One region of the Pseudoalteromonas sp. CR1 genome, then DNA from elsewhere that is predicted to be linked to it. Evidence: predicted binding sites of a transcription regulator. Region 1 holds the regulator's gene; the other holds the start of a gene.
The links. The regulator FliA, encoded in region 1, starts transcription of late flagellar genes. The targets are predictions, from matches to a motif close to CTAAAGNTNNNNNNNNNNNNGCCGATA.
Positions count from the first base shown of each region.

Region 2: the regulator FliA is predicted to act here: its motif matches at 13,156-13,182, upstream of pomA (flagellar motor protein PomA).

Region 1 is NZ_JAHXRM010000001.1:455,631-472,415, forward strand. It holds gene flhA (flagellar biosynthesis protein FlhA) at 1-89, shown strand, start outside; gene flhF (flagellar biosynthesis protein FlhF) at 110-1,585, shown strand; gene KZZ04_RS02140 (MinD/ParA family protein) at 1,578-2,438, shown strand; gene KZZ04_RS02145 (RNA polymerase sigma factor FliA) at 2,465-3,175, shown strand; gene cheY (chemotaxis response regulator CheY) at 3,215-3,598, shown strand; gene KZZ04_RS02155 (protein phosphatase CheZ) at 3,617-4,384, shown strand; gene KZZ04_RS02160 (chemotaxis protein CheA) at 4,400-6,661, shown strand; gene KZZ04_RS02165 (chemotaxis response regulator protein-glutamate methylesterase) at 6,720-7,868, shown strand; gene KZZ04_RS02170 (flagellar motor protein) at 7,861-8,625, shown strand; gene KZZ04_RS02175 (flagellar motor protein MotB) at 8,627-9,586, shown strand; gene KZZ04_RS02180 (ParA family protein) at 9,599-10,369, shown strand; gene KZZ04_RS02185 (chemotaxis protein CheW) at 10,373-11,167, shown strand; gene KZZ04_RS02190 (chemotaxis protein CheW) at 11,192-11,689, shown strand; gene KZZ04_RS02195 (DUF2802 domain-containing protein) at 11,707-12,108, shown strand; gene KZZ04_RS02200 (OmpW family protein) at 12,144-12,797, opposite strand; gene dapE (succinyl-diaminopimelate desuccinylase) at 13,059-14,255, shown strand; gene KZZ04_RS02210 (lysophospholipid acyltransferase family protein) at 14,306-16,012, opposite strand; gene KZZ04_RS02215 (glyoxylate/hydroxypyruvate reductase A) at 16,170-16,785, shown strand, end outside.
Region 2 is NZ_JAHXRM010000019.1:2,978-19,762, reverse strand. It holds gene ribD (bifunctional diaminohydroxyphosphoribosylaminopyrimidine deaminase/5-amino-6-(5-phosphoribosylamino)uracil reductase RibD) at 1-45, shown strand, start outside; gene KZZ04_RS15400 (riboflavin synthase) at 50-703, shown strand; gene ribBA (bifunctional 3,4-dihydroxy-2-butanone-4-phosphate synthase/GTP cyclohydrolase II) at 733-1,845, shown strand; gene ribE (6,7-dimethyl-8-ribityllumazine synthase) at 1,945-2,409, shown strand; gene nusB (transcription antitermination factor NusB) at 2,425-2,835, shown strand; gene thiL (thiamine-phosphate kinase) at 2,920-3,894, shown strand; gene KZZ04_RS15375 (phosphatidylglycerophosphatase A) at 3,891-4,376, shown strand; gene KZZ04_RS15370 (ligand-binding sensor domain-containing diguanylate cyclase) at 4,413-7,499, shown strand; gene KZZ04_RS15365 (hypothetical protein) at 7,541-9,652, opposite strand; gene dxs (1-deoxy-D-xylulose-5-phosphate synthase) at 9,851-11,713, opposite strand; gene ispA ((2E,6E)-farnesyl diphosphate synthase) at 11,815-12,702, opposite strand; gene KZZ04_RS15350 (exodeoxyribonuclease VII small subunit) at 12,705-12,947, opposite strand; gene pomA (flagellar motor protein PomA) at 13,243-14,010, shown strand; gene KZZ04_RS15340 (flagellar motor protein MotB) at 14,013-14,933, shown strand; gene KZZ04_RS15335 (DNA topoisomerase III) at 15,096-16,785, shown strand, end outside.

The DNA of each region.
Region 1 (16,785 bases):
ACACCATCCCGGGTTTAAGGGTGATGTCTTATCAAGAGGTACCAGATGAAAGACAGATCAAGATAGTCAGCTCTGTAGGCCAACAATAAGATTTTAAAGGGGTTGAATCATGAAAATAAAACGTTTTTTTGCTAAAGATATGCGCACAGTACTTAAAGAAGTTAAAGACGAATTGGGTGTTGATGCGGTTATTATGTCGAATAAAAAGCTAGCTAACGGTGTCGAAATTGTAGCAGCAGTTGATTATGACAAAGCAGCCCCTAAAAAAAAGCAACCGCAAAGTGCGCCAGCACAAAGTTTTGCAAAGTCACAGCCAGTGCATAATTTTGTAAAACCAGAGCCACTTCGCGCTAAGCCAGAGCCACAAGCGAAAGTAGCTGATAGTCTTCAAGCATTATTAGAGCGTCAAGCTCCTCGTCCTCGCTCTGCAGAACTGGCTTCTATGTTTTCGCAATCAGGTATTGATACTACAGACAACTACCAAGAGCCAGTGCAAGAACAGCGTCCTCGACCTATATTTACCAATGAACGTCAAGCTTCAGCTCGTCCGCAAACACAAGCAGACAGCCTTGGGTTTGATGACCTAGAAAGTGATTTTGATGACCTTGATACCCCAGTGACAAACCGTCAAGAAACTAAACACAATGAAAGTGAGCAAATTTCGTCAATGCGTGATGAAATGAATGCCATTCGTCAGTTGTTAGAGCATCAAGTATCAGGGCTTATGCAACAAGACATGGCAAGACGCGACCCTACTCGTGCATGCATGATTGATCGTTTAGTTGGTATGGGTATAGATAAAGATGTTGCAGAGCAAATGGCGTGCTTTGTACCTGACGATGTGTCTCGTCAGCAAGGTTGGAAAGCACTTTTAACAATGGTTGAAGATCAGATGCAGACAACCAATAACGAAATTTTACGTCAAGGCGGCGTATACGCTTTGGTTGGCCCAACTGGGGTTGGTAAAACAACCACAGTTGCTAAATTAGCTGCACTTGGTGCACAAAAGTACGGTGCAGACAAAGTCGCTTTAATCACAACCGACACATACAGAATTGGTGCTTATGAGCAACTTGCTACGTATGGTCGAATTATAGGCTGTGGCGTTAAGCAAGTTAAAGATGCTAATGAATTAGCTGAAGTTTTATATCATTTACGAAATAAACGACTAGTATTAATTGATACTGCGGGTATGAGCCAACGCGACTTACGTTTAACTGAGCAGCTTAATACTCTTATGCGTAACCAGCGCGTTGATATTCGTAGTTATTTAGTGCTCAGTGCAACATCGCAAATACACGTGTTGCAAGAAACCGTTAGACACTTTAAGAAAGTGCAGTTAAGTGGTTGTATATTCACCAAATTAGACGAATCTTTAAGTTTAGGTGAGATTATTAGTATTGCGATTCAAAATCGCCTTCCAATAGGGTATCTTACTAACGGTCAACGAGTACCAGAAGATATTCGAGTTGCAAATGCTGAAAAACTAGTTAAAAAGGCTGAGCAACTCTATTTAAAAAGAGCAAAAGCACAACATTCAAGGCACCAAGCAGTGGCGCCAAGCACAGTAGGGATGTATGATTAACACAGTATTAGATCAAGCAAGTGGCCTGCGCAAAATGAGTCAAAACAATAACAACGGCGTAAAAGTTATCGCTGTCACTGGCGGTAAAGGTGGAGTAGGAAAAACAAATGTTTCTCTTAATACTGCAATTGCATTAGGCCAGCAAGGTAACAGAGTATTGGTTCTTGATGCCGATTTAGGCTTAGCAAACTGTGACGTTATGCTAGGGCTGCGTGTTGAACGTAACTTATCACATGTTTTATCTGGTGAATGCGAACTTGATGAAATTCTAGTTGAAGGCCCCGCAGGTATTAAAATTGTACCCGCGACGTCGGGTTCTCAAAGTATGGTTGAATTGTCGCCTTCAGAGCATGCGGGACTCATCAGAGCTTTTAGCGAATTAAATACAGAATTTGATATTTTAATTGTAGATACTGCAGCAGGTATTTCTGACATGGTGCTGAGTTTTTCCCGCGCAGCACAAGATGTCATGGTTGTTGTATGCGACGAGCCCACATCAATAACAGATGCCTACGCGCTGATAAAAGTATTGAGCCGTGAGCATGGTGTATATAAATTTAAAATTGTTGCAAATATGGTCCGCAGCATGCGTGAAGGGCAAGAGCTATTTGCTAAACTTTCCAAAGTAACCGATCGTTTTTTAGATGTATCAATGGACTTGGTTGCAACGGTTCCCTACGACGAAAATATGCGTAAGGCAACACGCCGTCAAAAAGTTATTGTAGAACTTTTTCCAAATTCGCCTGCGGCACTGGCGTTTCAAGCGCTAGCAACAAAAGCAGTTAAATGGCCAATACCTAACCAACCATCGGGTCATCTGGAGTTTTTCATAGAGAAACTAGTAAACGGCTAATTATGACAACATTGGTGAATAAAGTTATGGGATATCAATCAGCACAAAATTTAAATGTGATTGTTGAAAAACATGCATCACTCGTCAAAAAAGTGGCATGTCACCTTATAGCGCGTTTACCTGCCAGCGTTCAGCTGGACGATTTAATACAATCAGGCATGATTGGCCTGATTGAAGCATCTAAGAGCTTTGATGCAACCAAAGGCGCCAGCTTTGAAACTTTTGCAGGGATTCGTATTCGTGGCGCAATGCTTGACGAAATGCGACGCGGCGATTGGGCACCCCGTTCGGTGCATCGCAAAAGCCGTTTGGTGGCTGAAACAATTGCTTTTTTAGAAAAAAGCTTAAGCCGTGAGCCTACAGATATAGAAGTTGCTGAAAAACTTGAAATTTCGTTAAATGAGTACCATCATATCTTAAACGATGTAAATGCAAGTAAAGTACTAGGTATAGAAGACCTTGGTGTCGACGAGGATGTCATCAGTCCAGTTGATCAAGATTTAGCGCTAGACAAACCGTTTAATAACGTTAAAAATGAGCGGTTTAATGAGTCTTTATTAGGTGCGATAAAATCTTTGCCAGAGCGAGATGCAATGGTGCTGTCTTTGTACTATAACGATGAAATGAATTTAAAAGAAATAGGGCATATACTCGATGTAAGCGAATCGCGTGTAAGTCAAATACATGGTCAGGCGATGATTAAGCTCAAAGCTAAAATCAATGACTGGATAAATTAGTAGTAAGTAAACAAGGTTAAGACCTCACTGGGGGATGTTTTGGATAAAAACATGAAAATTCTGGTTGTTGACGATTTTTCAACAATGAGACGTATTATTAAAAATCTGTTGCGTGACTTAGGTTTCACTAATGTTCAAGAAGCAGACGATGGGTCAACCGCTTTGCCAATGCTACAAAATCAAGTATTTGATTTTGTTGTTACCGATTGGAATATGCCAGGAATGCAGGGTATAGACCTACTAAGAGCAATACGTGCGGATGATAAGCTTAAACACATTCCGGTATTGATGGTAACGGCTGAAGCTAAAAAAGAACAAATTATAGCGGCAGCACAGGCAGGTGTTAATGGTTATATTGTTAAGCCATTTACTGCTGGAACACTCAAAACTAAATTAGAAAAAGTATTTGAACGTTTAGGCTAATGATAGGGGGAGAGGCTTATGTCAGCACTTGCTGCGCCTCAAATAACTTTAGAACAAGCTCGTCAGCTCGTTGTTTATCTAGAAAACGGTGAGCAAGACAAAGCCAATCAGTTAATTTTAGATACTGCTTCTAAGGAGCAATCTGAAATATTTGCTGAAGTTGGAAAGTTAACCCGTCAATTGCATGAAGCTTTAAAAAGCTTCGAGCTAGACACTCGCTTAACTGACTTAACTACCGATGCGATTCCAGATGCAAAAAAACGGCTTAATTATGTTATAGAAATGACAGAAAATGCCGCAAATAAAACAATGGATGCTGTTGAGGCTAGCCTACCAATTGCTCAGCAGTTGGCGGATGAGATATCTCATATCAAACCGACATGGGATCGCCTAATGAATCGAGAGATTGAGTTAGGAGAGTTTAAATCGTTATGCCACAGCATTGATAAGTTTATGAACAAATCTCATCATAAAACCGATGAGCTGCAAAGTTTGATGACAAATGTACTTATGGCGCAAGACTATCAAGATTTAACCGGGCAAGTTATTCGCCGGGTTATTGAGCTTGTTAGAGAAGTCGAAGAAAGTTTGATCCATCTTTTGACTGCCTTTGCTGATCAAAACGACGGTAAAGCCGAAAAAATAGAACAACAAAAAACAAATGAACCATTAGACGAACAAACTTTAGCAGGTCCAGAAGGCCCTATTATTGATAAAGAATCACGTAATGATGTTGTATCTGATCAAGATGAAGTCGATGATCTTTTATCAAGTTTGGGCTTCTAAGAGGAGAGTAACTGCATGTTTGAAGTCGATGAAGATATTTTACAAGACTTTCTTGTAGAGGCAGGAGAAATCCTAGAGCTTTTATCTGAACAGTTAGTTGAGCTGGAAAACAATCCAGAAGACACCGAATTACTCAATGCCATATTTAGAGGGTTTCACACTGTAAAAGGTGGTGCTGGGTTTTTAGCCATGACGGAGTTAGTTGACGCATGTCATGGTGCAGAAAATGTATTCGATTTACTCAGACAGGGTGTACGAACAGTTAACTCTGAGTTAATGGATGTGATTTTGCAGGCACTCGACACTATTAACGAGATGTTTGCTACCATTCAAAACCGCGATAAACCTGAGCCTGCCGATCCCGAACTACTTGAAGTTCTTCACAAACTGGGCTTGCCTCCAACAGAGGAAGAGCTTGCTGGTGAATCTCCATTTGACACGGCAGATGAGCCTCAACATGAAGCTTTAGAAACGCCTGCGGCAGAAGAAACTTCATCAGCAGATGAAGAAGACCCATTTGCCTTTGATGAGTTATTTAGCGGCGGTTCAGCTGCGCAAAGCGATGAAGAAACTCAGATAGATGAAATAACAGAAGATGAATTCGAAAACCTACTCGACGAGCTACACGGGAAAGGTCAAAGCCCAATAGCTGAAAGTTCGCCAAGTAGCAGTGATGTCAGTGGAGACATTACAGATGATGAGTTTGATAATCTACTTGATGAACTCCATGGCGTTGGAAGTTTTGGCGCTGTTGCCGCTAGTGAGCCTGCAAAAGAGCAACCAGCAAGTAATAATCCAGTAGAAAATACTGCAACGGCATCAACAAATACATCGGCAAGTAATACTAGCGATGATGAAATTAGTGATGATGAATTTGAGGCTTTACTAGATGAACTTCATGGCACCGGCGCCCCTAAATCAATAGAGAGTCCTGCAGCTTCAGAGTCTAAGCCAGCGCCAAAACCCGCGGCTAAGGTAAGTGAGCCTGTTAAAAAGCCTGAACCTGTAAAAGCTGCTGCGCCAAAACCAGTGCAAAAGCCTGCAGAAAAACCGGTAGCAAAAGCAGCGCCTGCTCCAGCGCCTGCAGCTGTGAAAAAACCAGCTCCTCCTCAAGCAGAAACAACAGTCCGAGTTGACACAAAACGCCTAGACCAAATAATGAATATGGTGGGTGAGCTTGTACTTGTTCGTAACAGGTTGGTAAGTTTAGCAACAAACTCAGAAAGTGAAGCAATGGGTAAAGCCATTTCTAACTTAGATGTTGTGACGGCTGATATCCAAGGCGCAGTAATGCAAACGCGAATGCAGCCAATTAAAAAGGTATTTGGCCGCTTCCCTCGCGTTGTTCGTGACTTAGCACGAAGCTTAAATAAAGATATTAGTTTACAGCTTGTTGGTGAAGAAACTGATTTAGATAAAAACTTGGTTGAGGCACTTGCAGATCCACTTGTTCACTTAGTTAGAAACTCAGTTGACCACGGAATAGAGATGCCAGCAGCTCGTGAAGCAGCTGGCAAACCTAGAACGGGTAATGTCACGCTTTCAGCTTCGCAAGAAGGCGACCATATCTTGTTAACTATCAAAGATGATGGTGCGGGTATGGATGCTGAGAAGCTCAAAAAAATTGCAATCAGTAAAGGCGTTTTAGATCACGATCAAGCGAGCCGTTTATCAGATACCGAAGCGTACAATTTAATATTTGCACCAGGATTTTCTACTAAGGAAGAGATCTCTGATATTTCAGGGCGTGGTGTGGGTATGGATGTTGTAAAAACTAAAATCACTCAACTTAATGGCTCAGTGAGTATTCAGTCAGAGCTAGGTGTTGGTACAATTTTAGAAATTAAAGTACCGCTAACACTTGCCATATTACCTACCTTAATGGTTGTAGTTGGTGAACAAACATTTGCACTACCATTGGCTGGTGTTAGTGAAATATTTCACTTAGATTTAACCAAAACAAATGTAGTTGATGGTCAACTAACGATCATTGTACGTAAAAAAGCAATACCGCTGTTTTATCTTGAGCATTGGTTAGTTAAAGGAGCAGATCGTACTCAGCGCAAAGCTCAAGGCCATGTTGTTATTGTTCAAATAGGTACTCAGCAGGTTGGTTTTGTCGTTGACTCCTTAATAGGGCAAGAAGAAGTTGTAATAAAGCCCCTTGATGCACTTCTTCAAGGCACTCCTGGTATGGCAGGTGCAACTATTACGTCAGATGGTGGAATTGCACTTATTTTAGATGTTCCCAATATGTTAAAACACTACGCAGGCTAAATCATAAAGCAGGCACACAATTAAGTGTGCCTGCATAGAAATTTAATAAGAGAGTTAAATGGCCGTAAAAGTTTTAGTTGTTGACGATTCAAGCTTTTTTCGTCGCAGAGTAAGCGAAATTCTTGAGCAAGACAGCGACATACAAGTAATTGGATTTGCCATAAATGGCAGAGAAGCTGTTGAAAAAACGGCCCAACTGCGTCCTGATATGATCACAATGGATGTAGAAATGCCAGTGCTTGATGGTATTAGCGCGGTTAAAGAAATAATGGCCAGCAATCCTACACCAATTTTAATGTTTTCTTCTTTGACCCGTGCTGGCGCAACAGCCACACTCGATGCTCTTGATGCGGGGGCGATGGACTTTCTGCCTAAAAAGTTTGAAGACATAGCACGTAATAATGAAGATGCCATAAAGCTTCTCCAAGCTAAAGTTAAAGAAATTGGCAATAGACGCATTCCCAGAACTTTTAAGCCAGTGTCGTATTCTAAACCCGCAACGCGTGCGGTACCTCAAAGAAGTAGCACATCTTCCATCAGGCAACCGGACAGAAGTTTTCAGCGTTCAACCCCTGAACCATCATTAACCAAAACACAGAGCTCCCTTCCTTCTCGTGCCAGTGGAAAGCAATATAGATTAGTCGCAATTGGTACGTCTACAGGTGGCCCAGTTGCTTTACAAAATGTGCTTACGCAATTACCAGCTAATTTCCCGCATCCTATTTTACTCATTCAGCATATGCCCGCTGCTTTTACACCGGCATTTGCAGCTCGCTTAAATGGTTTGTGCAAAATAAAAGTAAAAGAAGCGCAACAAGGTGACCGGTTAGACCCAGGTACCGCTTATTTGGCGCCTGGCGGTCAACAAATGATGGTTGAAGGACGAGGTGGTTCAAAAACATTGCGTGTTTTTGAAGATAATAGCGAGCGAATTACTTATAAGCCTAGCGTCGATGTAACGTTTGCAAGTGTAGCTAAGGCTTTTCAAGGCGATGTATTAGCAATTATTTTAACTGGCATGGGCGCCGATGGTCGAGATGGTGCGAGAATGTTAAAACAAACAGGGGCTACTATTTGGGCACAAGACGAAAAAAGCTGTGTTGTTTATGGTATGCCACAAGCTGTTGCTAATGCGGGACTTTCAAGTGAGAGTTTAGCGCTGGATGATATTGCAACGCGGATAAAAAGTGAAACCGGTTGTGGATAAGCTCTCCGTACTTGGGTTAATAGTTGCACTAAGTGCTATAGCAATTGGCTATCATCTAGAAGGTGGTGTGATTGCAGCGCTTTTTAATGGTCCGGCACTCATTATTGTACTAGGTGGTACTTTAGGTGCTGTCATGCTTCAAACATCTGCCAGTACTTTTAAAAAAATGCTTAGAATGAGTCACTGGGTATTTGTTACGCCAAGCTATGATATTGATGATGCGATTGAACAGGTTAAACGTTGGTCGCATAAAGCGAGACAAGAGGGCTATTTAGCACTAGAAGATGAGGCATTAACGCATTCAGATGTTTATGCCGCAAAGGGGCTCAGCCTATTAGTTGATGGTGGTTCAGAACAAAAACTCAGAGATACACTTGAGATAGACTTATTGTTAGAACGTGAACGCTTACTTGAAGCGGCTCGGGTTTACGAAGCAATGGGCGGCTATAGTCCTACCATAGGTATTTTAGGGGCCGTGCTTGGACTTATTCAAGCAATGTCTTTTATTACTGACCCCCAATTACTAGGTGCTGGAGTTGCTACTGCTTTTATTGCGACGATATACGGCGTGGGGTTGGCTAATTTATTATTTTTACCCATGGCAAATAAGCTTAAGCAACGTGTAGAAGAAAAGATGCTTTACCACGAAATGCTTGCTGAAGGTATCATTGCAATTAGCGATGGCCAAAGCCCTATGAATATAGAGTTAAAGCTTGAAGCTTACCGTGTTGAGCGGCCAAACCTAGTGGACGCATAAAATGATGCGTCGACGTTTGGGTCGCTCGGCCCAAAAAAGTCAGCACACAGAACGCTGGTTGGTGTCGTATGCTGACTACATGACCATCATGTTTGCTTTTTTTGTTGTAATGTATGCTATTGCAATAAACAAAGAGGAAAACTTTCAAATTCTATCGGATTCTTTAGAGCAAGTGTTTGATAAATCAGCACGTGTTTATTCTCAGCAAGGGACGGGGGTAGAGGGTACCGGAATACTCACCGATAGAGTCACGCCTGAGAAAGAATTACTCTATGGTGAAAGTATAAACAAAGAAGAGCAAGGCCCCGAGTTACTCGATGGCCAAAGTGATACGAGCAATATCCAGCAAAAATATTTAGGAAAACCGCTCGATAGTTTATTAACAAAGCTTCAATCTGCGCTTATTGACGAGATTCGTGATGGTGAGGCTAACCTAGAATTACATCAAGATTGGCTGATTATCGAGCTAAGTTCAGGTATGTTGTTTTCTAGCGGTAGTGCTGTTGCACATTCTCGAGCAAAACAAGTCGTTAAAATTGTTAAAGATATTATTGAACCGGTAGATAACTATATACGGGTTCGCGGTTATACAGATGATGAAACTATTCGAAATGAAATATTTCGCTCTAATTGGGAATTATCTGTAGCTCGGGCGACTTCTGTTTTAGTTGAGCTTGAATCATTAGGAATAAATTCAGCCAGAATGGCCATTGAAGGGTATGGACAATATTCACCTTTTGCTGAAAATAATACAGAAGAGGGGCGCGCTGAAAATCGCAAAGTGGTTATAGCTTTATCTAAATATGGATTGCCTAATGAAGTAAATACACTGGCTGAAGAACAAGCAGCTGAGATTAAAGAGCCAGAGCCAGAAGTAGAGTTGCCGTCAGACGATGACACAATAAAAATTATTCGTTTACCACATGGTGGCATACGTATTACTACACGTAATGAAAAGTAACTGGGATGTAATGTGAAGATTTGGACTGTAGCAAACCAAAAAGGGGGGGTTGGTAAAACAACTACTGCGGTCAGTCTTGCTGGGATTTTAGCACTACAAGGTAAGCGAGTTTTACTCATTGATACTGACCCGCATGCTTCTTTGACCTATTATTTTGGTATTGATTCAGAAGATTTAGAAGTCAGTGTTTACGATATTTTTGCTCGTGGAACCAGTATGCAGAGCGAAGAAATACTTCAAGCATTGTGTCCTTCTACACTTGAAAACTTGGATATTTTGCCGGCTACTATGGCTATTGCTACGCTTGATAGGAGTATGGGCAATAAAACAGGCATGGGGTTAATATTGAAAAAGTCGCTTGCAAAAATAAGCGAACATTACGACTATGCTATTTTAGATTGTCCACCTGTTTTGGGTGTATTGATGGTTAACGCATTAGCTGCCAGTGAGCGAATTTTAGTGCCTGTACAAACAGAGTTTCTTGCACTTAAAGGCCTTGATAGGATGATGCGCACAATGGAATTAATGCAGAGCTCACAGGCGAAAAGTTATGAATATACTATAATACCTACAATGTACGATAAACGTACAAAGGCATCGCTTGAGGCTTATAAAACTTTACAAGAAACGTACGGTGATAAAGTTTGGCCTGGTGTTATTCCCGTTGATACAAAATTAAGAGACGCAAGTTTGGCTCAAAAGGTACCAATAGAGTTTTGCCCTCGTTCTCGTGGTGTATTTGCTTATAAAGCATTATTAGAATATTTAATTGAACAAGGTTAATGAATGAGTAAGCAACTATTTGCTAATGAAAAAGTAATGACTCAGTATTTAGGTGCCTTGCTTTGTGAAGAGGAGCTTGCGAGTGATCTAGAGCCCGTAGCAAAGCTTTTAGAAAATATACCGGATGATTCACATGATGTAACTGCGGACCCTAGACTTAAAAAACCGGATGTTGAAGTAAAAACAGAATTAAGCACTCAATTACCAGTAGTAAAAAATAAGCAAGACGTTACAGAGACAAAAACGGTTGGTGAAGAAAATATAGATTCGCCAAAAGAGGTAACAAGTACAAGTGTTGATTTAGCCGAAGAGGCAAAGCCAAAGCTCTCAAATAACAGTGAATCAGATTACTTTGATGGCGAATTTCAAGCATTATTTTTCGAAGTTGCAGGGCTTACGTTGGCTGTGCCACTCAAAGCTTTAGGCGGTATACACCAATTAGGTGAAGTAAATCACCTGTTTGGTAAGCCAAAATGGTTTAAAGGCGTTATGCTAAACCGAGATGAAAAATTAAATGTTGTTGATACTGCGCGATGGGTAATGCCAGAAAAATACGACGAAAAACTTGAAGCTTCATTAGACTATCAATATTTAATCACCTTGGGTGATAGCCAGTGGGGATTATTAGCAGAAAAGTTAATAAATAACATTACATTGACAAAAGAAGATGTAAAATGGCGTACCGATCAGAGTAAGCGCCCATGGCTTGCTGGGGTTATTAAAGAAAAAATGTGTGCTTTAATTGATGTAGATAATTTAAATACATTATTAGAAGAAGGCTTAGATAGCCGTCAGTAGTAATGACCATTATGGGGTAACAGCATGAACCAAGAGAAATTACTGTCAGCAAATAAAAATGCGGATAATAATGATGAAATATTACAATGGGTTACATTCAAGTTAGAAGAGGAAACCTACGGTGTAAACGTAATGCAGGTGCAAGAAATACTGCGTTACACTGAAATTGCTCCTGTACCCGGTGCACCTTCTTATGTAATAGGCATTATTAACTTGCGTGGTAACGTGGTAACCGTTATTGATACACGCGCTCGATTTGGTTTGTCGGCAGCCGATGCTACTGATAACTCGCGTATTTTAATTATTGAAGCAGAAGAGCAGGTTATTGGTATTTTAGCCGATAGCGTATCTGAAGTTGTTTATCTGCGTAGCTCTGAGATTGACAGTGCACCAAATGTAGGTACGGAAGAAAGTGCTAAATTTATACAAGGTGTGTGTAATCGAGATAACGAGCTTCTTATATTGGTTGATCTAAATAAATTACTTAGTGATGATGAATGGGATGAGTTAAGCGATTTATAAGCTTTACCAGATAAACTATGCTGTTACTTAGTATTGCTATAAGCGCGTTAGCGATAGGATTAATATCGTTAACGTTTATTATGGCACTTAAAAATAAACACACCAGTGATGCAGGTGATTTGCATCAAAAGCTCAAAGAGTGTGCAGAGCAGATTCATATTCTAAGAAGCGAAGCTGCAGAGCTAAGAACAGGTTTACTTAGTATAGGTAAGCGAGTTCTTGAGGTTGAGCAACAAAACCAAGATTTAATACAGCAGCAGTCAGCTCAAAAGTACGATGATCCTGATGCTAAAATTTATTCTCGTGCTGTAAAAATGGTTGAATTGGGAGCTGACTTAGACGAGGTGATACGCGAGTGCGAGTTACCCAGAGCGGAAGCTGAGTTACTGTTTTCATTACACAAAAAAAAAGGCGCTTAGCGCCTTTTTTGCACACATAACACAACACTTTAATATTAAAAGCTATACTTTACTCCAAACATAGCAACCACAGGATCAAGTTCTACAGTTGATGTTAATGCCTTTGAACCATTAGCATATACTGTTGCATCTGTATCGATATCCATCATAGAAACCATAGCGTGTAGTCCCCAATTATCATCAATTTTGTAATTAGCGCCTACTTGTACTAACAAGCCAAAAGAATCATCAAGCTCAACTTCTACATCGTCCGTACCAAGTGTTGCTTTAAGTGCTTGTGAAGGTTGTTCGTCGAAAAAGGTTGTATAGTTTACGCCAACACCTATGAATGGTCTAAGCTGATAGCTTGTATCTAAAAAGTGGTATTGTGCTACCAGTGAAGGTGGAAGATGTTTAATATTGGCAATTTTATTACCAGCTAAGCCACCTGTTCCATTCACATCGTGAGAAAACGGTGTTGCAGCAATCAATTCTAATACCCATGTATCATTAAAAGCATAATCTAAGGTAATACCCAATTGGGTATTTGAATCACCTTTTAGGCCCAATGAAGGAGCTTCGTTAATTGCTGATCCGCTATTGTCTGGGTTTACATTAATAGCACCTACATTAACGCTGAAGTCTGCGTTTGCAGCCGGAGAAAGTGCTAATAAAGAGGTGAATATTGCAATGCTAATTTTAGTTTTCATGTTGTTCTCCAAGAACTACTTTTTGATTGGCGCTATTATTGCGTTTAACAAATATGAAAAACCTGTGCTAGATCAAAGTTTCAGAAATGATTGAACATTGAAAAGTGTTTTATTGATTTAGATTAATTTTAACGCTGTTTTGTAACTGCAATGATTGACAATTTTTGTAATTAATAATCATCAGAATGTATAAATGCTGACATCTCTTAGTCATACTCTCACTATTTAATAATGCCTTACTTAGTAATAAAGGTGTTAAAAATGTCTTTAGTGGTTTCACAACAAGCAGTCATATCTCATAGGTTAAACGCCGAATTAATAAAACAACTACAAACGCTTATCCAATTTAAATCAGTGACGCCAAATCAAGCCGGCGCAATAGATTGGTTAGTTGAGCAGTTATGCGAGCTAGGTTTTGTTTGTGAGAAGTTTACGAGTAATGGTGTCACTAACTTAATTGCGCGTGTTAAATTTAAAGAAGGACCTTGTATCGCTTTTTCAGGGCACATTGATGTGGTGCCCGCAGACAATGATGATTGGCTAAGCCCTCCGTTTGATGGAAAAATAATTAATGGTGTAATTTACGGAAGAGGTGCTGCTGATATGAAAGGAGGCGTGGCAGCAATGCTAGGTGCCACAAAAAAATTAATAAATAACACATCGTCAAAAGCGGGGACTTTTTATTGGCTCATTACCTCTGATGAAGAGGGGGAAGCTGAGTTTGGTTCTGCGCAAATAGCTAATAAGCTTTCTTCAAATGGGATTGTTTTAGATGGGTGTATTGTAGGCGAGCCTACAAGTTCCACACATGTTGGTGATACAATTAAAAATGGCCGTCGTGGTGCGCTTTCGGCTCGTATTTTGGTAAAGGGCAAAGCAGGGCATGTAGCTTATCCTCAAAATACCATTAATGCCGCACATATCAGTGCAAAAATAGTCAGCAAATTGAGTGAGCAAGTGTGGCATTTAGATGATGCAGGCTCAAAAACCACACTGCAAGTCACAGGCATAAATACTAATAATGTGGTCGATAATTTAGTCCCCAGTCACTGCGAAATCACATTTAATATTCGTTATAGCCATCGGTACAACAGTAACGAAATCAAATCGATATTGATTAATTCGTTGGATGAATTTTCACGTTACATAACGATTAACTGGGAACGTCCATGTGAGCCATATTATACCCGCACTGAGAGTACTTGGAGTTTAATTTCTTGTGTGGAACAAGCCATACATAGTCAAACCGGAAACTACCCTCTTCTAAGCACCAGCGGAGGGACATCTGATGGTCGTTTTTTTGCTAACAGTCATACTCAAGTGATTGAGTTTGGGTTAAAAAACAAAACAATTCATCAAATTAATGAGCATGTATCTATTGATGACTTAATTAAAGTTGAGGCTATTTATTATGATTTACTTTCACGTATTTTTATAAATGACACTAATTTTAAATGAGCTCGCTTTTTAACAGCAGGTAGGTAGCACCGAGGGGCACCTCGCCTTGATTAGCTTAAATATCGTTTGGCTTTATTTTCTTTTACACTGTGTAAGTCAACTAAGACTAAACCGTCAATACAATTGTTAAAGTCGGGATCTATGCTAAAACTTAAAAATTTCACTCCGCCAGGTTTGCATAGCTCAGTGTATTGTTTAAAAAGCGTAGGTACTTGCGCGCCCATATTAGCAAGTACATGTTTGAGTTCTACAAAGTCCTCTTTTACATCGTTTTTGCAAAAAATGATGTCACATTGTGCGAGCTGTTGTTCACTGGGTTTAAATTCGTTATTAGGAGTGGCAAGTATCTCATCTGCTTTATAATAATGTTGGTAGTAATGCACTAGCATGGCTTTTGCTGGATCAGCTAGAGTGTTAGGTACGCTAACAGCACCAAATAAATAGCGATATTGAGGGTAGCTTTTAATAAAAGCACCAATACCGTACCACAAATAATCTAGACTTTTACGGCCCCAATACTTTGGCTGAATAAAACTACGGCCAAGCTCGATTCCTTGCTCCAAATAGGGTTCCATGGCATCGGTGTATGTAAACAGGCTATCGGTATATAGCCCTTTACGACCATGCTTATCAATTATTTCTTTAGCACATGCTAATCTATAGGCACCAGCTAACTCTAACTGTGTTGGATCCCAAAGCACGAGGTGTTGATAATCCATATCGTATTTATCTATATCGCGGCGTTTACCGCTGCCTTCACCGACGGCTCTAAATGCTATTTCTCTCAACCTACCCAGTTCTCTAAAAATAGGTGAGCTACCTGTATATTGATATAGATGAATATGCATTCCATCTTGTGTTTTCCCCAGAAGCTGGCACGCCTCTAACGCTTTTTTCAGCTCTTTTCTGCATTCTGGAACAGCAATCGGTGTTTGTGTTTTTAGTGGTAACGGCTTTTTGCTTGTGAGGCGGTACAGTTGTTTTCTAATTAAGTTAACAACCTCTTTGTCTTTCAAGTTTTCTATTAGGTATGACGCAGGAGGGATAGACGCACCAATTTCAAATTCTAACGATTTTTGGCGTTGTTTAAACATTTCTTTTACTAATAATAAGCTAGCTAATGGTTTATAAATTATTGAAGTACCATAAAATAACGGGCTGTTCTTAGCTTTAATATAAATGGGTAATATAGGACAATTCGCTTTTTTTGCCATACGTAAAAATCCGCTGTTCCATTTACAATCTTTGATACCTGTTGGGCTTAATCGTGAAACTTCGCCGGCGGGAAATATCAATAATACCCCCTCATTCTTTAAATGCTGGTGAATATTATAAAGCTCTTGTTTTTTACTTGTGCCTGATAAATTATTTACAGGTAAAAGCAAATCATGCATAGGGGTTACCGACATAAGCATACGGTTTGCGACAACTTTTAAATCTTTTCTTACGCTTGAGATCACTTTAATTAATGCAAGCGCATCTAAAGAGCCTATAGGATGGTTTGCAACAATAATTAATTTACCTTCGCTAGGAATATGCTCTATTTGCTTTGGCTTATAACGTGTATCAAAATTTAGCTCATCGAGTACTTGTTCAACAAATTCTAGCCCTTGTAAATGAGGGTAGGTGTCGGCAAAGGCAACAAACTCTTGTTCATGCAATAAATAGCCTAACCCCTTTTTTACTAGGCTTTTTACTTTTGGTGAGCTTTCTAATTGTGGTAAATTTGCTGCAATTACTTTATCGACACTGATCATACAAACCTCTTTGCAATTTAGCTTGGTTGCCATGTATATAGAGTAAAAAAAGGGTGTGACAGTTATTTTGCAGTTGTGTGACCTTTTAAAGTGTAAAGAAGGCTGCTTAGTGATTGGTCAGCATTGATTTTTATATAAACTTATTTTGGAAGTAACTATGTCGGTATTAGTAGCAATTACAGGGCGAGATAACACAAAGTTAATAGAGCAATTACAAGCCCGATTACCCTCTACACAAATACAGCAATGGCCAGATTGTAATAATCTAGAAAGTATTGATTTTGTATTAGCATGGAAAGCACCACAAGATATGTGGGCAAAGTTACCAAACCTTAAAGCGGTATCGTCATTCGGTGCCGGTGTAGACAGCATTGATTTAAGTTTGCTTGGCGACAATATAGATGTAGTACGTATAGTTGACGAAAAGTTAGCGCAAGACATGGCCGAATATGTCTTAACTCACGTTTTAGCGCAAAAATTACGATTAAAAGAATACTTTATTAAGCAAACACAGCAGCAATGGAAACCTAAACGCGCTTATGAACAAAATAAGGTAGGGATTTTGGGTTTTGGGGAGCTAGGCAAAGCATGTGCGAAACAACTTATTGCCAATAACTTTAGTGTAAATGCTTGGGCTCATACACATAAAACGAGTAATACAGTTAATTTATTTTATGGCGAACAAGGGCTTCAAAAAATGCTTAGCAATATTGATTATCTAATATGTTTGTTGCCATTAACCAAAAAAACGAAAGGTATTATTAATAAAAGTA
Region 2 (16,785 bases), on a different contig from region 1:
GCGTTAAAAAAGCACTCACTAAAATCACTTAACAAAGAAGAGTAGCGCTATGTTTACTGGGATAATAGAAGCCACAGGCAAAATTGCTTTATTACAAAAAAAACAAGGCGACTTAGCCATTCGCATTCAAAGCGCCGACCTTGATATGAGTGACGTGAAGCTGGGCGATAGTATTGCAACAAATGGTGTATGTTTAACCGTAGTTGATAAACATATTGATGGCTTTAGTGCTGATTTATCTAACGAAACAATTCATTTAACTGGTTTTGCGCATTATTCAATAGGGCAAACGGTTAACCTTGAAAAAGCCATGCAACCGGTTTCGCGTTTAGGTGGGCATTTAGTGTCTGGTCATGTTGATGGTATTGCAACCATTGCTGCAATTACACCAAATGCGAGAGCGACTGAATATTGGCTTACAACCGATGAAAGTTTAATGAAATACATACCTTACAAAGGATCGGTATGTATTGATGGTATAAGCCTGACAGTTAACGCTGTAGAGGGTAATAAATTTAAATTAACAATTGTGCCGCACACCAGTGGTCAAACAACGATTGCCGACTTTAAAGTCGGCACCCAAGTTAATTTAGAGGTCGATCAAATTGCACGTTATTTAGAGCGTCTTATTAAAGGCGCTGAGCAGCCAACCGGCGCAGACATATCAATGAGCTTACTCGCAAAAGCGGGCTTTATTAAATAACGAAACTGACAACTTACACGAGCGAATTTATGAATTTACACAGCGCACAAGAAATTATAGACGACATTAAAGCCGGTAAAATGGTCATTTTAATGGACGACGAAGACAGAGAGAATGAAGGTGATTTAATTATTGCTGCCGAGCATATCAGTGCAGAGGCAATTAATTTTATGGCCACTCATGGCCGCGGTTTAATTTGTTTAACGATGACACAAGAGCGTTGTGAACAACTTGATTTGCCTCTAATGGTTAAAAATAACGGTGCTGCGTTTTCAACTAACTTTACAATGTCGATAGAAGCGTCAAAAGGCGTAACTACAGGTATATCTGCAGCAGATAGGGCACGCACAGTACAAGCTGCAATTGCTAAAGGTGCTGTCCCTGGCGATATAGTACAGCCGGGTCATATTTTCCCAATTATGGCGCAGCCAGGCGGGGTGTTAACACGCGCAGGTCATACAGAAGCAGGGTGTGATTTAGCGCGATTAGCGGGCCTTGAAGCGTCTTCTGTTATTGTTGAAATTTTAAATGCAGATGGCACTATGGCGCGTCGCCCTGATTTAGAAATTTTTGCCAAAGAGCACGATATAAAAATAGGCACTATTGCTGATTTAATTGAATACCGTAATTTAAACGAAACCACAATTGAAAAAGTAGCTAAGTGTAAGTTACCGACAGAGCATGGTGAGTTTGATTTAGTAACTTATAAAGATACGATCGACGGTCAGTTACATTACGTACTACTCAAAGGTGAAATTAAAGCGCAAGAACCAACGTTGGTACGTGTGCATTTGCAAAGTACGTTTAACGATATCTTACTTTCTGATCGAAGTGCGGATAGAAGCTGGGGCTTATCTGATGCAATGGCATACATTGCTAAAAACGAGGGTGTGCTCGTTATTTTGGGTAAGCAGGAAAGTACTGAAGAGCTTGAAGCAACAGTAAAAGCATTTGCAGCTGCAGACGCGGGTGAAAATGTTACACCGCGTAAATTTCAAGGAACATCTCGTACCGTTGGTGTAGGCTCACAAATTCTTGCAGACTTAGGTATAGAGCAAATGCGCTTAATGAGCAGGCCAAAAAAATACCATGCACTTTCGGGGTTTCACTTAGAAGTTGTTGATTACATTGAGCCACAATAGGCAAACGCTTAAACTAGGCTATTTCATTATTATTATGGTATGATGCGCAGCAATTTTTGCGCAATCGCAACCGCTTGAACTTATTTTTAGGGTTATCGAATGAAAATTATTGAAGGTAATAAGTACGCTCCGGGCAAAAAATTTGCCATTGTCATCTCTCGTTTTAATGACTTTATTGGTAGTAGCCTGCTTGAAGGCGCTGTTGATGAGCTAAAACGTACTGGTGGTGTATCTGATGACGATATTACTGTTATTTATGTACCGGGTGCAGTTGAATTACCTTTAGCGGCAAAACGCGTTGCGGCAAAAAAAGAGTATGATGCAATCATCGCTTTAGGCGTAGTGATCAGAGGTGGTACACCACACTTTGACCTAGTTGCTGGCGAATCAAACAAAGGTCTTGCGCAAGTATCACTAGAGTATGATATACCGGTTGCATTTGGCGTATTAACTACTGAAAGCATCGAGCAAGCTATTGAGCGTGCAGGCACCAAAATGGGTAATAAAGGCGGCGAAGCTGCTTTAGGTGCGCTTGAAATGGTTAATGTGTTAGATAAAATTTAAGTTTAAGGAATTTTTGTGAAACCAGCAGCAAGACGTAAAGCACGTATCTTAGCACTTCAAGCCGTTTATTCTTGGCAATTAAGCGGCAATGCAATTGCCGATATCGAACAACAAATGTTGATCGAGAACGACGTTACCAAAATTGATGTTGAATACTTTAAAGATTTAGCCTCAGGTGTGGCTGTTAATTATAAGCAACTTGATGAAGCGGTATCACCTCATTTAACACGTCCGTTTGATGACTTAGATATGGTTGAGCGAGCAATTTTACGTTTAAGCAGCTACGAACTTAAGTTTCGTGAAGATGTACCTTATAAAGTTGCTATCAACGAAGGTATTGAGCTGGCCAAAATATTTGGCGCAGAAGACAGCCATAAATTTGTAAACGGTGTACTTGATAAAGCGGTAAAGCATTTACGCAAGTAGTAGTACTTTCTCTGGTTAAATAATCAGAAGATTACTTTATATAACCGTTAAAAGGAGAGCCGGCATAGGTCGGCTTTTTTGTGTATGAAGGAATTTGAATTAATTAACCGCTACTTTAAAGGTCGCGGTATTTCTCGTCGTGATGTTAACCTAGGCATAGGTGATGATTGCGCGCTTGTCACTGTTCCACAAAACTGCCAACTTGCAGTCACAACTGATACGTTAGTAGAGGGCGTGCACTTTTTTGAAGATATTTCTCCTCGCGCTTTAGGGCATAGGGCACTCGCTGTAAACCTCAGTGATTTAGCCGCAATGGGGGCAGAGCCTACGTGGGTATCTGTTGCATTAACATTACCAACTATAGATTCACAGTGGATTGCAGAGTTTACTGAAGGCATGCATGAAATTGCAGAATACTTTAATGTACAAATTATTGGGGGTGATACCACGCAGGGACCACTTACCATTACTATTTGTGCAAAAGGTACCGTGCCTGAAGGTAAGGCGTTACGAAGAAGTGGTGCAAAGGTAGGTGATTGGATCTATGTTACAGGTCCTTTAGGGGATGCTGGGCTTGCTATTGAATCCCGTAAGCAAGACTTTAATATAACCCCAACACATTTAGAGTACCTGAATAAGCGTTTTGATTACCCAACCCCGCGAGTGGCTGCTGGGCAAGTGCTTAGAGGACTAGCAACATCAGCGATTGATGTATCAGATGGCTTACTTGCTGATTTAACACATATTCTTGAAATGTCGCAAGTTAATGCAGAAATAAATATTGAAAGTATCCCTACCTCAGAGGCAATGAAAGCAAGCCTTGATTTTAATAAGCAGTTACCGTTTATTTTGGGTTACGGCGATGACTACGAATTAATTTTTACTGTTCCAGATAACAACAAAGGTATGCTTGATTTAAAGTTAAACCAGTATGGTGTTGATATTACTTGCATTGGGCAAATAAAAAGTGGAGACGGTAAGATTGAGCTTTTACACAATGGTGAAATGTTTAGCTTTGAGCAGCATGGCTTTGAACATTTTACAAAGGAGCAGGTTTGAATAAAAACCGATTATTTAATTTAAAACGCCCGCACCAGTTTTTTGGATTAGGGTTTGGTACTGGTCTTGCCCCTAAAGCACCAGGCACATTTGGTACGTTTGCTGCGTTGCCATTTATATTTATAACTATGCATTATCCAATATGGTTGCAAATAGTGTTTGCTGTTGTGATCAGTGTGTTTGGTATATGGGCATGTGGTAAAACAGCCGACGATTTGGGTGTGCATGATCATCCCGCTATTGTATGGGATGAAGTCGCTGGCTACTACATCACCATGATAGGTGCAGCATTGAATTGGCAAACTTTATTAGTTGGCTTTTTACTATTCCGCTTTTTTGATATAGCAAAACCGGGCCCTATTCGAATGCTTGATAAGCGCGTGCATGGTGGTTTTGGTATTATGGCAGATGACGTGCTAGCGGGTATTTTTTCATTGATTTGTTTGCAAGCATTAATAAAAGCAGGTTTACTACCGTTTTAATGTTTATATTTAATTAGTTTAACTAGGTGGCAGCGTATGATGCGATTTTTACTGGTGTGTGTACTTATGTTGTGCGCAATGCCAAGTGGGGCTTCGATTACGGACTATGTCGTTAAACAATGGAATATTAAAGATGGTTTGCCATCGCAATCGCTAAAAAGCGTAGTGCAAGATCAGCAAGGCTACATATGGCTTGGAACGCAGTTTGGGTTAAGCCGCTTCGATGGTAATACGTTCACAAACTACAACACCCAAAATAGTTCTTTTTTACCGAGTAATGGCATTAATAAGCTTTTAATCGATTCGAACGGATTGCTGTGGGTGGGTACCAAAAGTGGGTTAGTTGTAATAAACCCAGCTACTTTTTCAGCACAAGCATTTAATATTAAAGGCCCTGTTAGAGATATTTTAGAAGATTCTAAAGGGGGCACGTGGATTGCCGCCAATGGGTTATATTATGTTGACCGTGGCCAAGTTAATTTACGTGGTCAATACAGTGGGACTTTGTCTACAGCAAATGCAACCGTTATAACTCAAATAGTGGGCTCAGTGAGCCAAATGGCACTTTCGCCGGAAGGCATTTGGCTTGTTAATGATCGTCACTTATTACGCTTAACTAAAAACTCCTCTGATTTTGCTAAGCTGCGTTTAGAGCTGACTGCAAAAATTTCTTTGCCCGAGCGTTTAGCTCAAACTATTGTTCATGATCTTGCTTTTTTAAATGGTAATTTATATTTAGCATCAGAGCTTGGCGCTTATTTTTTAGATTTAGACGATGAGCTAAGGCCTTTCCCATTACCTAATGCGAACAATTCTGCAGTATACAAATTTATGAGTGACAGCGATGGCGGCTTATGGATTTCTACATACGGGCGTTTATTGTTTAGAGATAAAGCGAGTCAATGGCAATGGGTAGAGCCTAGCCAGTTAGATCAAAGTATTTGGTTTGCTGATATTTTTAGAGATGATAAAAATAATATTTGGTTAGCCAGTTTTAGTGAAGGCCTATGGCTTGCTCACGAAGGGCGGGTCGAAAGACACGCGGCGGTTTCAAAAATGACCGAAGCTGTTATGGCGCTTAGCCAAGCGCCCGATGGCAAGTTATGGGTGGCCAATAAAAGTGGTGTTGGTTATTTTGATTTAAATAAAAGTTATATTAATTTAATTCCAAGCAGCCAATATGGCCGTGCTTCAGTACATGATTTGCAGTTTGATGGCGACCGCTTATACATTGCCACAGGGCGAGGTTTATTCGTTTACGAGAACGACACACTGTTTACTGTACCCGGGCGTGCACTGCGTGATAACCCTGTGTTTGCAATTAGTCGTTCAAGTAAAGGCGGGTTTTGGATAGGCACAGGCCGAGGTTTATATAGGCTTAATTTTGCAGGTTTAACTCCTTTTGCTTACAACGCGTTTTTAGGCAGTAAATTTATAACTTACGTGTTGGACAAAGAAAACTTTGGTGTTATTGGGACGAGTAAAGGCGCTTATTATTTTACTGACCGTGGTATTGAAAAAGTAGGGGATCAAACTTCGCTTGAAAGTGCATATATCACCAGTGTTTTGCATATTGATGGCGTGGGTATTTTAATTGGTTCACTTAATGATGGATTGTTTTACCGCAGCGCGCAGGGTCAATGGCGACAGCTTGATGCGGCAAATGGCTTGCCGTATGGTTCTATATTTAGCTTAGAATACGACGAAAAATTAAATAATGTTTGGGTAAGCACCATGAAAGGGGTTTACAGAATGCCAGCAGGGCAGTTTAAAACAGATATTCAAAGCTTAAAAGTAGAAGAGGTGATTTCGTCATTCGACCGACAGCTTGATGGCAAAGCAAACCAATGTTGTAGTGGATTGGGTCATGATGCGGTAGTCAGTATGGGTAACTCAATGTGGTATCCAAGCTTGCAGGGTGTTGTAGAAATACCTAAAAACGTAGAGTTGTTTGGTGTACTGTCGTTAAAGCCGACCATTGAAACAATTAACACACCTGAGCGAAGCCTCACAACAGCAGCGTTGGGTAATAAGCCAACTCTTGAAACCGACGAACGAGATATAACGCTTACTTATACGGCTATCGATTACTACGCGCCAAATAGTATTGAGTTTAGATATAAACTAAGTGGCTTAGATAGTGATTGGCGATATGCAAATACTCGTCGTGAGGCTATTTATACTAACTTACCTGCAGGGGCATTTCTGTTTCAGTTAGAAGCAAAACGCCAAGGGGAAGATTGGTCAAAGGCACAAAATGTAGAGTATGGCTTTATTGTGCCTGAGCGTTTTGATGAAACAATTTATTTTAGGTTGCTGATCACAAGTGGCTTTATTTTACTCCTTTATTTAGTATTTTGGGTGCTTAAGGCGCAAGAGCGCAGAAAACAAAAAGTGCTTGAAGGTTTAATTACAGAGCGGACTTTAGAGCTGCGCCAAGCAAATGATAAATTAGGGCAAGTTAATTCACAGCTTAAGCTCGTTAGTCACTCAGATGAGCTAACAGGCTTGCGTAGCCGTCGCTTTTTGTTTGATCAGCTACCAAAAGACATTGAACACTTTCAACGTAATTCGCAATCATTGCAGGCGCAGGGTAAATCACTGGTGCTTGTAATAATAAATTTTGATAACTTTAGCCGTATAAATGATGCCTTTGGTCCAATTGCAGGTGATAGCTGCTTGCAGCAAATGGCAGCTCTACTAAACTCGCGTACCCAAGGCTCTGATTATGTAGCGCGTTGGAGTGGTGATGAATTTTTACTACTATTACGTGACTTTAAATGCAATAAAATAGACAGTTACGCGTCAGAACTTTGTAAAGCGATTGCAGAGTATTCATTCCAACTACCTAACGGTAATATGACAAATATAACAGCCTCAATTGGGTGGTCTTTCTATCCATTACCATTACTCGGTGGCCAGGTAATTGGTTGGGAAACCTCTATTAATTTAGCTGATATTTCACTTCATCAAGTTAAAAAGCGCGGTGGTGATGGCGTAGCCCATATTACTTTTGACGAGCAGCTAGATGCATTTGAATTTGAGCAAAACTCTAATGTAGAGCAGCAGCTGAGTATGCTACAGCGAAATGGTTTAGCCGATATAAAAGTGTGGATGCGATAATACCTGACCAACATTGTTGATCAGGTATGGTGAGGTTAACTCTATTGATTAAGCCAAGCTGGTAATATTGCCACTGACTCAGGTGCTGTAAATGCAGTGCTTGCATCGGCGCTAACGTCGCCTCCGGCACTGCTTAAAATATTGTTAAAACGCATAACCACATTATTTGATTTTTCAGCTACGTATAAATCTGTCCCGGTATACATAATATCGACAGGGTTGCCCAGTAGGGTATTTGGACCGCTAATAGTGGTGCTTATGTTTACCAAACCCGACGCCATTGCTACGTTATTCAACACGTATATTTTGCCATCATCGGCAATTGCTGCGCTACCAACATCAGAGAGAATTAACGAGCCGCTTAGCGAGTCGTAGTCGATGCCATGTATATTGCTTGGCGCTTCTATTGCGGCTCCAGCATTTGCAGGTGTTATAAGCCTATCTTCAACGGCAATATTAGTATTACCAGCCATTAGCTTGCTTTTGACTTCGTCGAATACAGCAACGGTTCCATTTGTTAGTGCTACAAAAGCACGGTCAGTGCTTGCATCGTAATCAACATCCCAAGGGCGAGCGCCGTTTGCAAAAGTAAGTGTCATCAAAGGGGACGCATCCCCTGTAGTACACGTTGAAAATATTGAAATGCTCGGCGTATCTGCATTATTTTCTGCAACTAAAATCATACCGCTATCAGAAGCAACATCAAGACCTTTAGGAGATATAAGGCCTGTGTTCGCTCCAGTAATAATACTATCTTGGCTTGTATTATACGTTTGTCCATCTCGGTTTATTGCTACTTTATTTGAAATAACAATACCACCAATAGAAGTTGCACTGTTATCGAACGTTGTATAACTGTTTCCCGCTTTGTCGAAGGTCGTGCTTTCTATAGTTTGACTCGCGTTATAATTGCCAATTTCAGTATTAAGTTGTGAACTTAATCGACTAATTTGCCCAGTTGTTTCACCTGCAGTACCTGGGTTACTGCTTACAGCGACCCCTAAAAGCCCCATATTAGCAGTATCACTATCTGAAATGTCAGCCCTCTCATTTGGCATGCCCAGTTTAGTAATTGACTCAGGTTTAATCGTTGAGGTGACTAAATCAGGAGTAATATCGCCGCTTTCACCTGAAAATATATTGCTAAAGACAAGAACAGCGTCATTTGATTTTTCGGCTACACGCAAATCACTACCTTCAAGGCTAATATCAACGGGGTTACCAAGCATTGTTGCTGGGCCGGCAATACTTCGTGCAACGCTTACTAAACCCTCTGCGGTTGATGCATTATTGATTACAAATAACGATCCATCGGTTGCATCTGAGGCACTACCTACATCAGACAAAACAAGTTTATTAGTACTTGGGTCATAAACAATACCGTGGATATTTACAGATATTTGCGTACCATCATTATTGGCAGGGGTAATTGTGCGGCTTGGCATTGCGGCAAATTCACTATTAACAAAATTATCGTAAACGGCTACATCACCATTTGTAAGTGCTACATAAAGGCGGTCATTAGTTTCATCATAATCAACATCCCATGGTGCAGCCTCTGTAATGGTTATACCTAAAGGAGCTGCATTGCCGGCTGCTGTAGCACCAAAAGTCGTTACCTGCATTGCGCCAAAGTCAGCAATAAAAATAAGACCACTCTTTTGTGCTGTAGCAATTCCCTTAGGGTTTACTAGCGTTGTGTTAGCACCTGTTATTTCGCGATCTGTATTTGCAGCATAGCTGGCGCCGTCAGCACGGTTAGCAAGCTGACAGATAGTTTTAATACTGCCATTTTCATTGTCGCTTGCTTGTAATAAGTTACCTAGGCTATCAAAAGCGACGCCTTCGTTAGCTGTTGTATTAAAGGTTTTTAATTTAGAAGCACTTTGGTTAATTAAGTCAATGGTACCCGCGTTGGTTTCTCCATTGTTAGCCAAAATAAATGTTGCAGCTGCAAAACCTGGGTTGCCATTTTTACCGTCGGAACCATTTTGTCCATCAGTGCCTGCAATACCATCTACGCCGTTTTTACCATCGTCTGAGCTACAACCTGTAATGCCGATTAATACTGCAAGTGTTAAAGCTGAAAAACTAAGTTTTTGTTTCAATATGTTTTTTTGTGCAGAGTAAGTTGTTAAATTAACGTTATTCATCATTTTTACCTTTTAAATATTCCATCAAATTTAGGTAAATAAAGGCTTGCTCGTAAAGCGTATACTAAGCAGCACTGATTATTTACATGTTAACCTCACTGCAATAACGGTTAAAAAGTTAAATTGGATGCAAAAAATAATAATAAAAACGAAAAAGGAGCCAATAGGCTCCTTTCTTTAAACAATTAGAATAATTAACTAAGCGGTAAATGACCTAATTGAACTTAAAATACCTTGCTGGCCTAAGCCCATTTCATCGTGCATTTCGTCTTGCGTGCCGTGCTTAATAAACTCATCAGGAATACCTAAGTTAAGTATTTTAACATTGGCCTGTTGGCTAGCTAAGTATTCGTTAACCGCAGAGCCTGCGCCTCCGGCAATGGCATTATCTTCAAGAGTAACTATGGTATCGTGATTTTTAATAATGTCGTTTAGCAGTGAAGTATCAAGCGGCTTTATAAAGCGCATATTAACAAGTGTTGCATTAAGTTCAGTTGCAGCAAGTTGTGCATTTTCAAGTAATGTTCCAAATGACAAAATGGCAATTTTTGAACCTTGTTTTACTGTATTTGCTTTACCAATTTCGAAAAGTTGCATATCGCTTTGAATCTCTGCCGTACCTGCACTTCCGCGAGGGTAACGAACAGCAACCGGACAATTAGCTTTGTAACCGGTGTATAACATTTGGCGGCATTCGTTAGTATCGCTAGGTGCCATAATAACCATATTAGGAATACAACGCATAAAACTTAGGTCGTATGCGCCTTGATGTGTTTCGCCATCGGCACCCACAATACCTGCTCGGTCTATGGCAAATAATACGGGTAAGTTTTGCAATGCAACATCGTGAATTAATTGATCGTACGCGCGTTGTAAAAAGCTGGAATATATAGCAACAACAGGCTTTAAGCCTTCACAAGCAAACCCCGCAGCTAGGGTGACGGCATGTTGTTCAGCAATTGCTACGTCAAAATACTTATCAGCATGCTCTTTTGAAAAGCGCACCATGCCCGAACCTTCACGCATAGCCGGTGTAATAGCCATTAATTTGTCGTCTTGCTCTGCCATGTCGCATAACCAGTCGCCAAATACTTTTGAAAAAGTAGGCGCGCCTGGTTTTGATTTTGGTAGACTTGATGTGCTGGGGTCAAATTTAGGTACGCCGTGATAGCCAATTGGATCTGCTTCAGCTGGCTTGTAACCTTTACCTTTTTGCGTTTTTATATGAAGAAGTTGTGGGCCTTTTAAATTACGCATATTACGTAATGTATCAACCAGCATGTTTACATCGTGCCCATCAATTGGGCCAATATAATTTAAGCCAAGTTCTTCAAAAAACGTACCTGGTATAACCATGCCTTTAAGGTGCTCTTCCATTCTGCTGGCAAGCTCTTTAACAGGCGGTACGCCAGACAGTAGTTTTTTACTCCCTTCGCGAATATTGGTGTAAAAGCTACCAGATAAAATACGTGCAAAATGATTGGTTAATGCGCCAACGTTTTCAGAAATCGACATTTCATTATCATTTAAAATAATAAGCATGTCTGATTTTACATCACCTAAGTGATTCATTGCTTCAAACGCCATGCCCGCAGTAATAGCGCCATCACCAATAACAGCGACAGTTTTGCGGCCAGCGCCTTCTTTTTGCGCCGCAATTGACATGCCTAATGCTGCAGAAATTGAAGTGCTTGAATGACCAACGCTAAATGTGTCGTAGTCACTTTCATCTCTAAACGGGAATGGGTGAAGGCCATTTTTTTGACGAATGGTGTGCATTAAATCACGCCGACCCGTTAAGATTTTATGCGGATAGGCTTGATGCCCAACATCCCATACTACACGATCTTCTGGTGTGTTATACACGTAATGAAGTGCAACTGTAAGCTCAACCGTGCCTAAACCAGACGCTAAATGACCGCTACTTTGCGATACAGAGTTAAGTAAATACTCACGTAGTTCATTGCTAAACTCGGGAAGTTTATTCTGCGCTAAGTCTCGTAATTGAACTGGTTTGTCAACCAAGTTAAGTAATGGATACTTGCTACTATCAAGTGTCATGGCTTTTTTATATCCTTCGAGCACATTCGTTTTCAACTAGGAATGAATAACGAATGTTAAGTAATAATGTCAGTGCTATTTGCAATACGCTTAAGCTGCGACTAATGGTCACGTTCAATAAGGTAATTTGCTAGCGACGCAAGAAGCGTTGTATCTGCATCAATAAGTGCTAACGCTTCGTGGGCTTGTGTTATTAAATTTTGCGCCTTTTCTTTAGCGCCTAGCATACCTAATAACGCTGGGTATGTCGCTTTATTCGCTTCTATATCTGAGCCTTGTGGTTTACCTAATATATTGGTGTCACCTTCCACGTCTAAAATATCGTCGTGTACTTGAAATGCCAGCCCTATAGCATACCCAAAAATACTCAAGTTATCTAAAGTTTGTTCATCTGCGTTTTCACTGCACAGCGCACCTAGTGTTATAGCACAGTTAATTAGTGCACCGGTTTTTAACTTGTGGATGCGTTCAAGTTCTTGTACCGAAACAACTGTGTCAGTTGCGGCAATGTCTAAGCCTTGTCCCGCAACCATACCTTCAATACCTGATGCATGTGCAAGAGCAGCAATCATTTTTACTTGCGATTGCGATGAGCAATTAAAGTTGTGTGTGGCTATAAGTTCAAAGGCGAGAGTTTGCAATGCATCACCGGCTAAAATAGCTTGTGCTTCGCCATACACAATATGACAAGTAGGGTAGCCGCGGCGTAAATCATCATCATCCATAGCGGGCAGATCGTCATGTACTAAGGAGTAACTGTGAATGCATTCTATGGCTGCAGCTAAAATGTCTAAGTCACTTTTTTTAGCACCGAGCATTTCACCAACAGCGTAAACCAAAAAAGGGCGTAGCCTTTTACCACCATTAAATAAACTGTAATGAGTGGCTTCTTTTATGGTTTTATCGCTATCGAGCGGCTGTTCAAAGTAGCGGTTGAGTGTAGTGGCTACATCTATCTGAGCACGTTCAATATAGTCTTTTATGCTCACAACTATTCCATATCGTTATTAAAGTTTGTAAGTGCTGACTTTTCGCTATTGCCCATTAAAATAGATACTTTTTGTTCTGCTTGCTGTAGTTTTTCAGATGACGCTCCAGCGAGCGCGATACCACGCTCGAACTGCTTCAATGATTGTTCAAGCGATAAATCACCTTGTTCCATTTCACTAACAATTGTTGATAATTCTTCTAGTGCTTTTTCGAAACTTAAGTTTTCAGGTTTTTTAGTCGCCATCTTTATTTCAGCTTACATAATAAATTTAGGAGCCAATTTTAGGGGGAATGCTAAACTAGGTCAAAGGATGATATGAGTTTTTTACATTTAGGACGATTAATCGCGTGTTAGTTTGTGTTATTTATTAGGAAAACTCGATAATTAGGCTGTGTGCCTAACTTGATATAAAATAATAAATATAACTTTATATGTTTATTTACAAAAACGACTTAAGCAATTCAGTATGTTGCCGATAAGCAGTTAATAATAAAAAGTTTATGATAAGGCATTTAAACATGAAATCTCTGGAGGAAATGTGGATTTAGCAACCATAATAGGGATCCTAGGCGCAATTGGCTTAATCGTCATGTCTATGTTTATGAGTAGTAGCGGTGAAATGGGCATGTTTGCCGATGCACCTTCAAGTGTAATTGTATTTGGTGGCTCGCTATTTATTGTCTTATCAAACTTCACTATGTCTCAATTTTTAGGGATAGGTAAAGTGGTTGGTAAGGCATTCATGTTTAAAATTGAATCGCCTGAAGAGTTAATTGAAAAAGCAGTAGAGCTTGCAGATTCCGCTCGTAAAGGGGGGTTTTTAGCACTTGAAGAAGCTGAAATTCCAAACCCATTTATGCGTAAAGGCGTTGACATGCTTGTTGATGGGCATGACGCTGACGTTGTGCGCGCCACACTTCAAAAAGATATTTCCCTAACCACCACCCGTCATGAGCTCGGTGCTGGCTTATTTAAAGCACTTGCCGATATAGCTCCTGCAATGGGGATGATTGGTACATTAATAGGCTTAGTTGCCATGTTATCAAACATGGACGACCCTAAAGCTATCGGGCCTGCAATGGCCGTGGCACTATTGACCACTCTGTATGGTGCATTTTTAGCAAACGTTGTAGCAATTCCAATTCAGGTAAAACTCGAGCTGCGTAAAGACGAAGAGGCAATGAATCAGCGTTTAATTCTTGATGCTATTTTAGGGATTCAAGATGGTCAAAATCCGAAAGTGATAGAAGGTATTTTGAAAAATTACTTAGCTGAGTCTAAACGTAAAGTTGATACCGAGGAGTAGCCATGTCTGATGAAGAGTGCAAATGCCCCCCCCCAGGTTTACCTGCGTGGATGGGAACATTTGCTGATTTAATGTCGTTGTTGATGTGCTTTTTTGTACTATTATTGGCATTCTCAGAAATGGATGTACTTAAATTTAAACAAATAGCAGGCTCTATGAAGTTTGCTTTTGGTGTACAAAATAAAATTGAAGTTAAAGATATCCCAAAAGGGACATCAGTTATCGCCATGGAATTCACCCCAGGTAAACCAGAACCTACACCAATAGAAACCATTCAGCAGCAAACCGTTGAAATGACCCAGCAAATGCTAGAGTTTCAGGCCGGCGATGAAAGTTCTGCTGGCGGTAGACAAGAGCAGCGGGGTGATAAGCGCGGTGGTGAGTCTCGAAGCACATCGCAAGAACAATCATCTGAACAAGCAACATCTGCAGCAGATCAAGAACAAACAAATGAACTCGTTAAAAAAATAGCGCAGCAGTTAGAGAAGCAAATAATAGATGGTGCAATAGAGCTTGAGTCTTTGGGCCAGCAGATTATTATTCGTATTCGTGAGAATGGTTCGTTTCCTTCGGGCAGTGCTTTTTTACAGCCTAAGTTTAAACCCATTATTCAGGATATTGGTGTGCTTTTAAAAGACGTGCCAGGGGAAATTACTGTTTCAGGGCATACAGATGATTTCCAAGTATCGAATGAGTTATACGTTAATAACTGGGATTTGTCGTCTAAGCGCGCAGTGGCCGTTGCCAGCGAATTACAAACAGTTCAAGGATTTGATAAAACACGAATGATGGTCGTTGGCCGTGCGGAAACAAGGCCGCTAGTTCCTAACGATACCAATGAAGACAGACGCCGTAATCGCCGAGTTGAAATATCCATATTACAAGGCAAGGCAAAAGAATCTGATCCTATTGATGTAAGATAACTCTTTTAATTATAAAGCTGGGCTTAATTAGCAGCCCAGCTTATAAGCTTTACGAGTCACTACCACTTGATACTCATTAATGCAGACAATTCATTAAAAACTCTCCCTCTTTGAAATTGCTATGCTAGACTACTGTTTATATAACCAGTTGTAGGCGAGTGTATGAAACTCTACATTGCAGAAAAACCTTCACTTGGGCGTGCAATCGCTGATGCACTTCCAAAACCACACAAAAAACACGATGGTTACATTGAGGTCGCTAATGGTGATTGTGTTTCATGGTGTATTGGTCATTTGTTAGAACAAGCTGAGCCTGATGATTACGATGAGCGCTATAAAAAATGGCAATTAGAACACCTCCCGATAATACCGGAACAATGGCAGTTAAAGGCTAAAACAAAAACTCGCAAGCAGCTTAGCGTTTTAAAAAAGTTAATTAAACAGGCTACAACACTTATACATGCCGGTGACCCCGATCGTGAAGGGCAGTTACTTGTAGATGAAGTGATAGAACAAGCCAAAATAAGTAAAACTAAAAAGCAAAGTATTCAGCGTCTACTTATAAGTGATTTAAACTTAGCGGCAGTAAAAAAAGCGCTTAATAGTATGCGCTCTAATCGGGAATTTATTCCACTGAGTGTCTCAGCACTTGCTCGTTCCCGTGCTGATTGGCTATTTGGGATGAACCTCACTCGGGCTTATACGTTAGCTGGGCAAAAAGCAGGGTTTGGCAATGTGCTATCAGTTGGTCGCGTACAAACTCCCATTCTAGGGTTAGTGGTTAACCGCGATAACGAAATAGTTAATTTTGTATCAAAACCATTTTATGAGGTATTAGCTAGTTTAGTTACTCCTGAACAGCAGCTATTTACAGCCAAGTGGGTACCGAGTAAAGCTTGCGAACCTTATCAAGATAAAGAAGGGCGAGTGCTAAATAAAGCATTAGCCGAAAATGTGGCTTCGCGTATAACTAATCAAAAAGGAGAGGTAACAGCGCTTGAACAAAAACAAAAAAAACAAAGTGCACCTTTGCCTTATAACCTATCCGCACTACAAATAGATGCAGCTAAAGCATTTTGCATGCCTGCCCAGCAAGTGCTTGATATTTGCCAAGGATTATATGAACGTCACAAATTAATTACTTATCCTCGTTCAGACAATCGGTATTTACCAAAAGATCATCACCAAGATGCCGCCGCTATCTTTAAAGCGATAGCACAGAACAAAGGACAGCCAGTAGAATTAGTCGATGGAGCAAACGTAAAGCATAAGAGTAAATGTTTTAATGATTCTAAAGTGGCTGCTCACCACGCTATAGTACCGACGGCTAAACTTTTAAAAAGCGCATACTTGGCAAATGATGAAGCGAAAGTATACCAGTTAATATGTAGGCATTATTTAATACAGTTTTACCCAGATTATGTTTATAACGAAACTAAAGCAGAGGTAACAATTGCTGGTGGTTTATTTAAAGCCAACGCTAAACAAGAAGTCAGCTTAGGTTTTAAAGTGTTAATGGGTAAATCAGAATTAAAAGAAGAGGCAACGTTGCCTTATCTTGAAAAAGGGATGAACCTGAAATGTACTCAAGGAAGTGTAATAGAAAAGCACACTTCGCCCCCAGCTCATTTTACTGATGCAACATTGTTGGCTGCGATGACGGGGATTAGCCGTTATGTAAAAGATCCACATATCAAAAAAATATTAAAAGAGACCGATGGTTTAGGTACTGAAGCTACTCGAGCAGGCATTATAGAGTTGTTATTTAAACGGCGCTTTTTAAAGCGTGAAGGCAAAACAATTAAAGCTACAGAGACAGGTCTTGCATTAATTAGTGTTTTGCCTGAAGGTT